Regions from separate parts of the Rhizobium leguminosarum genome, predicted to be linked through region 2. Evidence: predicted binding sites of a transcription regulator. Region 2 holds the regulator's gene; the other holds the start of a gene.
What was found. The regulator PhoB, encoded in region 2, activates phosphate uptake and scavenging genes when phosphate is short. The targets are predictions, from matches to a motif close to TGTCATNNANCTGTCAT.
Positions count from the first base shown of each region.

Region 1: the regulator PhoB is predicted to act here: its motif matches at 2,724-2,740, upstream of BA011_RS13670 (PhoX family protein).

Region 1 is NZ_CP016286.1:2,732,108-2,737,434, forward strand. Features, by position in the region: gene BA011_RS13665 (ArsR/SmtB family transcription factor) at 109-426, shown strand; gene BA011_RS13670 (PhoX family protein) at 658-2,589, opposite strand; gene BA011_RS13675 (aspartate aminotransferase family protein) at 2,923-4,248, shown strand; gene BA011_RS13680 (HD-GYP domain-containing protein) at 4,422-5,327, opposite strand, start outside.
Region 2 is NZ_CP016286.1:4,632,883-4,638,209, forward strand. Features, by position in the region: gene phoU (phosphate signaling complex protein PhoU) at 45-758, shown strand; gene phoB (phosphate regulon transcriptional regulator PhoB) at 893-1,576, shown strand; gene BA011_RS22550 (GcrA family cell cycle regulator) at 1,824-2,357, opposite strand; gene BA011_RS22555 (aspartate aminotransferase family protein) at 2,778-3,977, shown strand; gene argF (ornithine carbamoyltransferase) at 4,020-4,934, shown strand; gene BA011_RS22565 (Hsp33 family molecular chaperone) at 5,026-5,327, shown strand, end outside.

The sequences.
Region 1 (5,327 bases), 1.9 Mb from region 2:
GGTATATACAATCTTCGAGCCTAGTTGGTAGCTTTTGGTGTCAGTCAAATCCGGCTGGCGCTCTGCGCCAACTCGCTTGATGTACGTTTCGCATTAGGAAGATAACATATGGAAACCTCTGATTTGGCCGATCACACGAATGTGGCGGCAGCTTTATTGTCGGCCATGGCCAACCCTAAAAGATTGCTGATCCTGTGCAGCCTCGTGAAGGGCGAAGTGGCCGTCGGCGTGCTTGCGACGCAGGTCGGGCTCAGCCAGTCGGCTCTTTCTCAGCACCTCTCGAAACTGCGCGCTCAAAAGCTGGTCAAGACCCGCCGGGACGCACAAACCATCTACTATTCGAGCACCTCCGAGCCGGTCATGAAAATCCTGGCAACGCTCGAAGATATCTACCTCGTGCAGAACAGGAATAGGTCCGCCGCCTGATGATAGCGCTGACATGATGTCGGCCGATGTCGTGCTGCAAGGGGATGTTCCCGGAGGCTTGGCAACGATATTTCAGCACCTGAACCTTATGGCACGACCGGCAAATTTGCGATTTGCCGGTCGTGCTTTTATAATGACAGCCGGTCGCGCAGGAACGCCCGTCTCGCTATCGGTTTTTTGTCTTGGTGCAATTCTAGACGTAAAACTGCCGCGCACTTTGCCGGAGTTGCTTTAACTGCCGACCACATCGTTGTTGACGCGGCTCAGCACCACCAGCGACGGACGGGCGGGCATGCCGGGTTTGAAATCCGGCCAGTCGGTGCCGGCATCCTCCATCGAGGTCGCATCCTCGTTGTCGGCCATCCGCAGTTCGCCCGGATGCTGGATGGAAAGAAAGACGCTGCTGCCGTCAGGGGTGAAAGTCGGCGAACAGGCTTCCGAGCCGACGGGCGCAATATAGAACAGCTTCGGAAGTGCCCGGCCCGGGCCTTCGGTATCCATCACATAGACGGAATCGGTTATGCCTTCCGGCGGCGGGCCGTCGGTGGTGACCCAGAGGCGTCCGGCCGGATCGACCGCGAGATTGTCGGGGTCTGTGAACCAGCCGGCCGAGGTCGTCGCAGGATGAAACATCGCCTGATCCCCTGCCTTGGCGGGATCGCCGCAGAGGATCAAGACGTCCCATTTGAAGCTGTCGGCGGCATAATCCGGCTTTTCGGGACCGCCAGGTGCTGCGAGTTCCAGCAGGTGACCGTGCGGATTGGGGCTGCGCGGATTGGCAATGTTGACCATCTCCTTCTCGTCGCCGCCCTCAACCTTGGGCAGCCGATCTTCGTTCTCGGTCATGGCGACATAAAGCTTGCCGGTGCCGAGATGCGCGATGAAGCCCTCCGGTCCGTCCATCGGCGTGGCGCCGACGAGATCGGCTGCGGCGCGCGTCGCCAGCACGACGTCGGCCTGGCTCTTGAAGCCAGCTTCCGCCGTCAGCGGCCCCTCGCCCGCAATGAGCGGGATCCAGGCCATCGTGCCGTTGCTTTCGAACTTTGCGACATCAAGCGTGCCGTGGTCGAGCAGATCCTTGTTGGCGGCGCGATCGTTCGGGTTCCAGGGATCGCGGGTGACGAAGCGGTAAATATATTCGAAGTCGTCGTCATCGCCCATGAAGACCACCACACGGCCGTCAGGGGCGACGCAACAGTGGGCCCCCTCATGCGTCATACGGCCGAGCGAGGTGCGCTTGACCGGCTTTGCCGTCGGATCGAACGGATCGATCTCGACGACCCAATCGAAACGCATCCATTCGTTCGGCTCTTCCTCGAATTTGAAGCGCGGCTCGACGCGGCTGACGGAATAGATGTCGTTCTCGTCTTCATCCCAGCCCTGACGCTCGACCAACTCCTGGTTCGGAAGTTTTTTGTAATCGCCGGCGAAGACGTCCATGGCGCCTTCCTCGCCCGAAAGCATCGTGCCCCAGGGAGTGATGCCGCCATTGCAGTTCGAGATCGTCCCGAAGACGATCGTGCCGGTCGGATCGGCTTTGGTCTTAAGACGATCGTCGCCGGCAGCCGGACCGGAGATGCCAATCTCGGTGCTCATATGGATGCGGCGATTGTATTTCCCGTCCTTGACGATCGCCCACCTGCCGTCCGTCTTCCTCACTTCGAAGATCGAGACGCCGAGCGCGGCCATGATGGCGCGAATCTGATGATCGGTAAGCTTCTCGCGGTAATCCTCGCTCGTCAGGCCGGGAAACATCAGGAAAGGCGTTGCATATTCATGGCTGACCACCATCAACCCGTGGTCGGAGCTCTTCTCGCCCCAGGGCAGCGGCAGAAACTGCGTGAAGTCGTTATTGTAGCCGAACTGACGCTCGGCAGCCTTACCGTCAAGCGCCGCAATGTCAAATTCCGGGCTGTCGGGGAAAAGTGCATCGCCCCAGCGCGCCAGGATCTGGCGCTCGTAGCCCTCCGGCCAGTGGTCGGCGGTATCGCGCACGCGCTTGAGTTCCGGAAACGTCAGGCTGGAGCCGGCAGCCTCGGCATGCGCGGTTCCGAGCGCCGGCGAAAGTGCCGCAGCGCCCATCGCCGCGAGAAAGCCCTTGAGCACGCTGCGGCGGCGAACGCCCTCTTCGAGAATGGCGGCCGTAACTTGGCGCGAATGCATGGCGCCGCGTGGGGCGCGCCCTTGTCTTCTGGCGGTCAGACATCAGTATCTCCGATCGAAATATCGTTTTATTTCAGTGAATTGATGAAATGCAATTGCGCCTTGCGAGCCATCGGTTTTTGTAACAAGCCGAGGCGAAGGATTGATGACGGGCGGCCTGCAGTGCCTGACCCCGGATATTTCCGGATCGAACCAAGCAAGTTGAGCCTCCCGTCAGGAGGGGCTCTGGGGACTTTTCCCGTTGACGCCTTGGGAAGCCCTGATAATTTGACCGGGCAGTAAAAATATGGGCGTGAAGCCCGGGAAAGGGCCGTCAGCGGCCAGGAGAACAGCATGTCCAATCGCCTCAATGCACCGAACGATCTTCGCGCCTTCTGGATGCCGTTTACGGCAAATCGCCAGTTCAAGAAGGAGCCGCGTTTGTTCGTCGGCGCCAAGGACATGTACTATACGACCCATGACGGTCGTCAGGTGCTGGACGGCACGGCTGGCCTCTGGTGCGTCAATGCCGGCCACTGCCGCCCGAAGATCACCGAGGCGATCCGCGAGCAGGCCGGCGAACTCGATTACGCGCCGGCCTTCCAGCTCGGCCATCCCAAGGCCTTCGAACTGGCGAACCGCCTGGTCGACATTGCCCCTGAAGGCCTGAACCACGTCCTCTACACCAACTCCGGCTCAGAATCCGTCGAGACCGCGCTCAAGGTGGCGCTCGCCTATCACCGTGTGAAGGGCAATGGATCACGCTTCCGCCTGATCGGCCGCGAGCGCGGCTATCACGGCGTCAACTTCGGCGGCATATCCGTCGGCGGCATCGTCACCAACCGCAAGATGTTCGGCACGCTTCTGACCGGCGTCGATCACATGCCGCACACCCACCAGCCCGGCAAGAACAACTTTACCCGCGGCGAGCCCGAGCATGGCGGCGACATCGCCACCGAGCTCGAGCGTATCGTCACCCTGCATGACGCCTCGACCGTCGCCGCCGTCATCGTCGAGCCGGTGGCGGGCTCCACCGGCGTCTTGATCCCACCGAAGGGCTACCTGCAGAAGCTGCGCGAGATTTGCACCAAACACGGTATCCTTCTGATCTTCGACGAAGTCATCACCGGCTTCGGCCGCCTCGGCGCCCCCTTTGCCGCGCAATATTACGACGTCAAGCCCGACATGATCACCGCCGCCAAGGGACTGACCAACGGCGTCATTCCGATGGGCGCCGTCTTCGTCACCTCCGAGATCCATGATGCCTTCATGAACGGCCCGGAGCACATGATCGAGTTCTTCCACGGCTATACCTATTCCGGCAACCCGATTGCCTCCGCCGCCGCACTCGCCACGCTCGACACCTACAAGGAAGAGGGCCTGCTGACACGCGCCGCCGAGCTTTCCGACTACTGGGCCGACGCGTTGCATTCGCTGAAGGACTGCCCCAATGTCATCGACATCAGGAACACCGGCCTGATCGGCGCCATCGAGCTCGACCCGATCGCCGGCGAGCCCACCAAGCGCGCCTTCACCGCTTTCCTGAAAGCCTATGAAAGCGGCCTGCTAATCCGCACCACCGGCGATATCATCGCGCTCTCCCCGCCGCTGATCATCGAGAAGCACCACATCGACGAGCTCTTCGGCAAGCTGCGGACGATCCTCCAGAACAACATTTGAGAAAGCTCTGAAGACTTCCGGCATCAGGGCCTACGGCGGATAATTCCTTAAATCGGATTCGATTTAAGGCACAAAATTATGCAGCAATTCAAAGTGTTACAGCGCCGCGCATCTGAATAGACGCGCGGCGCTGTAAATCCACGCAGGCCCTTTGTTGGGAAGACCGATAGGCCTCAAGTCACGGCGGCGACCGAAAGGCAGAGGGCGAATTTCTTCAGCAGCCGGCGATCGAATTGCCCTTCATTGCCAAGCATCCATTTCAGTGCTTGGCTCGCACTCCATGGCGCCTTGTACGGCCGCACGGAGGTCATGGCGTCATAGACGTCGCAAATCGCAGCAAGACGCGCATGGAAGCTGACCTGCGCTTCGGAAAGCCTGCGGGGGTAGCCCTTGCCGTCGATACGCTCATGATGGTTGAGGCAGACGTCGAGAACGATCTCCGGCATGCCTTCCTGGCGTGACAGGATTGCGTGCCCCTTTTCCGGATGATCGCGGATCATCTTGATCTCGTTCTCGTCCAGGCGCCCTTCCTTGTTGAGTATCTCGAGCGGAATTTCCAGCTTGCCGACGTCGTGCAGCAATCCTGCCGTGCCGAGCATCTGCACGGTCGTCTCGTCAAGTCCGAGATGACGGCCGAAAAGGATCATCAGCGCACTCACCGAAAGCGAATGCAGAAACGTCACTTCGTCCTTGGATTTCAGACGCGTAACGCTCAGAAAGACAGTGGGATTGTCATCCATCGACTTGGAGACCGAGGAAATCACCGGCGCCACCTGATCGAAGCTGATGCCATCACCATGCTGGAGCCGGCCGAAAACGCTTTCCAGGACCTGCACGGATTTCTGGATGGACTCGCGTGCCACCTTGGTGTCGATCTCGATATTGCCGCCTGGCAGACCGTCGATGTCGAGGCCTCTGCTGGTGTTGATGATAACACCTTCAATGCCGCTCTTGCGAAGCTTCAGGGCATCGACTTCACGGCGCAGCAGAAATCTTCGCTTGGACAGAAGAGGGTCCTGCCATGCACCCTCGATCGCCTCCACAAACATTCCGTGGCGCACCTGTCTGGCTTCGATACG
Region 2 (5,327 bases):
TTTTGGCGACACCAAGCCTTCCCGTTATTCGAGGATAAAGCCCCATGGCATCGACACATATTTTTTCTGCCTACGATGATGATCTGAAGTTCCTGTCCAGGCGGATTTCCGAAATGGGCGGCCTGGCCGAGCAGATGGTCAGCGAAGCCGTCCGCGCCCTCGTCAACGGCGATACCGCGCTGGCGCAGAAGGTCATCTCCGACGATGTGATCCTCGATCACGCCGAACGCGAAATCGGCGACAAGGCGATCGTCACCATCGCCCGCCGTCAGCCGATGGCCTCGGACCTGCGTGAAATCATGGGTTCGATCCGCATCGCCGCCGATCTCGAACGCGTCGGCGACCTCGGCAAAAACACCGCCAAGCGCGTCATCGCCGTCCAAAGCACCGGCGTTCCCCGTAAGCTCGCCCGCGGCCTCGAGCATCTGTCCGAGCTGGCGCTCGTCCAGCTCAAGGAAGTGCTCGATGTCTACACCAATCGTTCAGCCGACAAGGCGAATGCGATCCGTGAACGCGACAACGAGATCGACGCGATGTACACCTCGCTGTTTCGCGAACTCCTGACCTACATGATGGAAGATCCGCGCAACATCACCAGCTGCACGCATCTTCTCTTCTGCGCCAAGAACATCGAGCGCATCGGCGACCATGCCACCAACATCGCCGAGACGATCTTTTACATGACGACAGGCGCACAGCCGGAAGGCGATCGTCCGAAGGACGACAGCGCCAACACCGTCGGCGCGGTCACGGAATAACCGCCCGCATAGTTAGTTGCGTGCGCGCCCGTCCGGGGCGCGCAAAGAGGTCGCAGCCAATTTCTGAATTTGCGCAGGATGAATTGCTTAAATCACCCCTGATTTAAGGATGATGCGCGAGGAGACCGACACGCATGATCCCGAGAGTTGCAGTTGTTGAAGACGAGGAAGCCCTCAGCGTGCTTCTTCGCTACAATCTCGAAGCGGAAGGCTTCGAGGTCGATACCATCCTTCGTGGCGACGAAGCCGAAATGAGGCTTCAGGAGCGCACGCCCGATCTTCTCATCCTCGATTGGATGCTGCCGGGGGTCTCCGGCATCGAGCTCTGCCGGCGCCTGCGCATGCGGCCGGAAACCGAGCGACTGCCGATCATCATGCTGACGGCGCGCGGCGAGGAGAGCGAGCGCGTCCGCGGATTGTCGACGGGCGCCGACGATTATGTCGTCAAGCCCTTCTCGACCCCCGAGCTCGTTGCCCGCGTCAAGGCGATGCTGCGCCGCGCCCGTCCCGAGGTGCTGTCGACGGTGCTGAAATGCGGCGATATCGAGCTTGACCGCGAAACCCATCGCGTCCATCGCAAGAGCCGCGAAGTCCGCCTCGGCCCCACCGAATTCCGCCTGCTGGAATTCCTGATGTCGTCGCCGGGCCGGGTCTTCTCCCGCTCGCAGCTTCTCGATGGCGTCTGGGGCCACGATATCTATGTTGACGAGCGCACCGTCGACGTCCATGTCGGCCGCCTGCGCAAGGCGCTGAATTTCTCCAACATGCAGGACGTCATCCGCACCGTCCGCGGCGCCGGTTATTCGATGGAAGCCTGAGGGCTTCCATATGAGCCTGCTGACAAATCCCTGGCAAAACCTGCGACGTCATCCTCGGCTTTGTGCCGAGGATCTGCACACGCCAAGTTAAGTATTTGAAAATAAAGTTTTTCCGTCAAAGCAATTGAGGTGATCAGATGCTCGGCACAAGGCCGAGCATGACGGAGGAACCTGAGCTCACATCCACTCGCATAAAAAAACGGGCCACTCGGCCCGTTTTCTGCATTCTAACGATGGTTGCCCGCGTTCAGCTGGCCCGCGCCGCTGCCCGGCGGCGTTCATTCACCGGCTGGTAGGCGAGCTTCTGGTGATAGCCGCAATAAGGCGAATTGTCGGGGGACTCGCAGCCGCAGAAATGGAAGTCGTCCTTCAGCGGATCGCCGACCGGCCACTTGCAGGTGCGTTCGGTCAGTTCCGTCAGGCCGAGGCGGCGCGAAATCGGCACCACCACGTTGCCTCTCGGCACGTATTCCATTTCCTCGATCGTTTCGATCTCGATCTCTTCCTTCAGCATCGTCGCGCCCTGCTGGCGGGTGACGGTGCGGGTCGTGATCCGCGAGGTGTAGTTCGGTGCGCGCGGCGCCGATGTGTTGCGCTTCGGCGTTCGCGCCGCAGTGTTGGTGCCGCCGGCCTTGGCACGGCCGGGAAGGCACAGCCGGTGCACTTTGCCGATGACCGCGTTTCTGCTGACCCCGCCAAGTTGTGCCGCGATCTGGCTGGCGCTCAGTCCTTCGGCCCAAAGCTTCTTGAGTTTCTCGACCCGCTCGTCTGTCCAGTTCATGCCCTGTCTCCACCTTTTGCGTTGGTGATGGCAGAATCCCTCACCGTTGTCCCGGGAGCTCCGAAACAAGAAACGCTTGATCAATTTTGGTGACTAGTTCCGCCGCATGCAGTCTAGTAATTGATCTTTAACCTAGTGTGAGCCTGACTCCGTGACAAGAGTCGCATGAATCCGGATGAATCGAATTCGTAGTTTTCCCCAACTTGCTGCCCCTGCGTGTCATTTCTGCAATAATGCCTGTTGATGACTGAAAATGCCGCTGTACACCCTTGCTGCATACGCTAAGGGCGCAGTTTTGTTGACATTGCAGCGCGAAAAGGAAATAGTGCCACTCGCCGCCGCAAGGCGGCATTTTTGATTTTTCGGGCCTGGTTTCCTTAGCCGGAGTCATTGCCCGGCAACTTTGATGGAGATCGCGCCATGGCTGAAGCCGCGCCGCTTTATGACACCTATTCTCGTGCCCCGCTGCGGTTCGAGCGAGGCGAGGGCGTATGGCTGGTCACCGAAACTGGCGAGCGATATCTCGATTTCGGCGCCGGCGTCGCCGTCACCTCCGTTGGCCACAGCAATCCGCATGTGGTCGGTGCATTGAAGGAGCAGGCCGACAAGGTCTGGCACCTGTCGAACATCTATGAGATCCCCGGCCAGGAGCGTCTGGCAAAACGGCTGACCGACGCCACTTTCGCCGACAAGGTGTTCTTCACCAACTCAGGCGCCGAGGCGCTCGAATGCGCAATCAAGACGGCGCGCCGCTATCAGTTTTCCAAGGGCCATCCCGAGCGTTTCCATATCATCACCTTCGAAGGCGCCTTCCACGGACGGACGCTGGCGACGATCGCCGCCGGCGGCCAGGAAAAATATCTCGAAGGTTTCGGTCCCAAGGCGCCGGGTTTCGATCAGGTGGCTTTCGGCGACATCGAAGCGGTCCGCGCCGCGATCACCGAGGCGACGGCTGCCATCCTCATCGAGCCCGTGCAGGGCGAGGGCGGCGTCCGTCCTGCCACGCCTGAGTTCATGAAGGCGCTTCGCCAGCTCTGCGACGAGAACGGCCTGCTGTTGATCCTCGACGAGGTTCAGACCGGCGTCGGCCGAACCGGCAAGCTCTTCGCCCATGAATGGTCTGGCATCACCCCCGACATCATGGCTGTCGCCAAGGGCATCGGCGGCGGTTTCCCGCTCGGCGCCTGCCTCGCAACGGCCGAGGCCGCCTCCGGCATGAAGGCCGGCACGCATGGCTCGACCTATGGCGGCAATCCGCTCGCCATGGCCGTCGGCAGCGCCGTGCTCGACATCATCCTTGCCGATGGCTTCCTCCAGCAGGTGCGCGACGTAGCACTTGTCTTCCGCCAGGGCCTCGCCTCGCTGAAGGATCGTTATCCCGACGTGATCGAAGATGTGCGCGGCGAGGGCCTTTTGCTCGGCATCAAGGCTGCCGTTCCCTCAGCCGAACTGCTGCAGGCGATCCGCGCCGCCCATCTGCTCGGCGTGCCTGCCGGCGACAACGTCATCCGCCTTCTTCCGCCGCTCGTGGTCACCGCCGAGGAAGCCCGCGAGGGCCTTGCCCGCGTCGAACGCGCCGCCGAGAGCATTCGCGCCTCCAAGGTCAAGAAGACGGCTTGAAGAGATTGCCGCCTTCGGGCGCAGCACAGGTAAGAAGACGATATGAGCCCTAAACATTTCCTCGATCTTTCGGCGGTCACATCAGCCGATCTCAGAACCATCATGAACGATGCGCTTTCCCGCAAGCAGGCCTTCAAGGCAGGCCAGGGCGACAAGCCGCTCGCCGGCAAGATGCTGGCGATGATCTTCGAGAAGCCGTCGACGCGCACCCGCGTCTCCTTCGACGTCGGCATGCGCCAGCTCGGCGGCGAAACGCTGTTCCTGTCCGGCACCGAGATGCAGCTCGGCCGCGCCGAGACGATCGGCGACACCGCCAAGGTGCTGTCGCGCTATGTCGATGCGATCATGATCCGCACCACCGAGCATTCCAGGCTGCTGGAGCTTGCCCAGCATGCGACCGTGCCCGTGATCAATGCGCTGACGGATGACACCCATCCCTGCCAGATCATGGCCGATATCATGACCTTCGAAGAGCATCGCGGCCCGATCAAGGGCAAGACCATCGCCTGGACCGGCGACGGCAACAATGTGCTGCATTCGCTGGTCGAGGGTGCCGCGCGTTTCGGCTATCGCATGAACATGGCCGTGCCCCTTGGCTCGGAGCCAAAGGATCACTATCTGAACTGGGCCCGCAATGAGGGCGCCGAAATCATGCTTTGCCATGATGCCGACCGTGCGGTCGCCGGCGTCGATTGCGTGGTGACCGATACCTGGGTCTCCATGAATCAGGAACATCGGGCCCGGGGTCACAATGTCTTCCAGCCTTATCAGGTCAACGCGGCCTTGATGGCGAAAGCCGGCAATGATGCATTGTTCATGCATTGCCTGCCCGCCCATCGCGGTGAGGAAGTGACGGATGATGTGATTGACGGTCCGCAGTCCGTGGTCTTCGATGAGGCGGAAAACCGTCTTCATGCGCAGAAGTCCATTCTTGCTTGGTGCCTGGGCGCGATCTGAACCATAATCGGACGTCGAGAGTGAAAGATCTCGCGACCGCGCGAGCGAAGGGCACGCTGGCCCATCGCTCTGAAAACTAGGAGTGAAAGCCATGGCAGAAGCTGCAGCCGCCCTCGGCCAGTTCGATTTCGCCGGCGATGACCATGTCGTCCCTTTCCAGGTGGAGGGGCTGGATGTGCGCGGCCGCGCCGTCCAGCTCGGCCCGATGCTCGATGCGATCCTAGAGCGCCATCATTATCCGGCACCCGTTGCCCGGCTGCTTGCCGAAGTCGTCGTGCTGACGGTGCTGCTTGGTACCTCGCTGAAGTTCGACGGCAAGTTCACGGTGCAGACCAAGGGCGACGGCCCGGTCGATCTTCTCGTCGCCGATTTCTCGACGCCGGAAAATGTCCG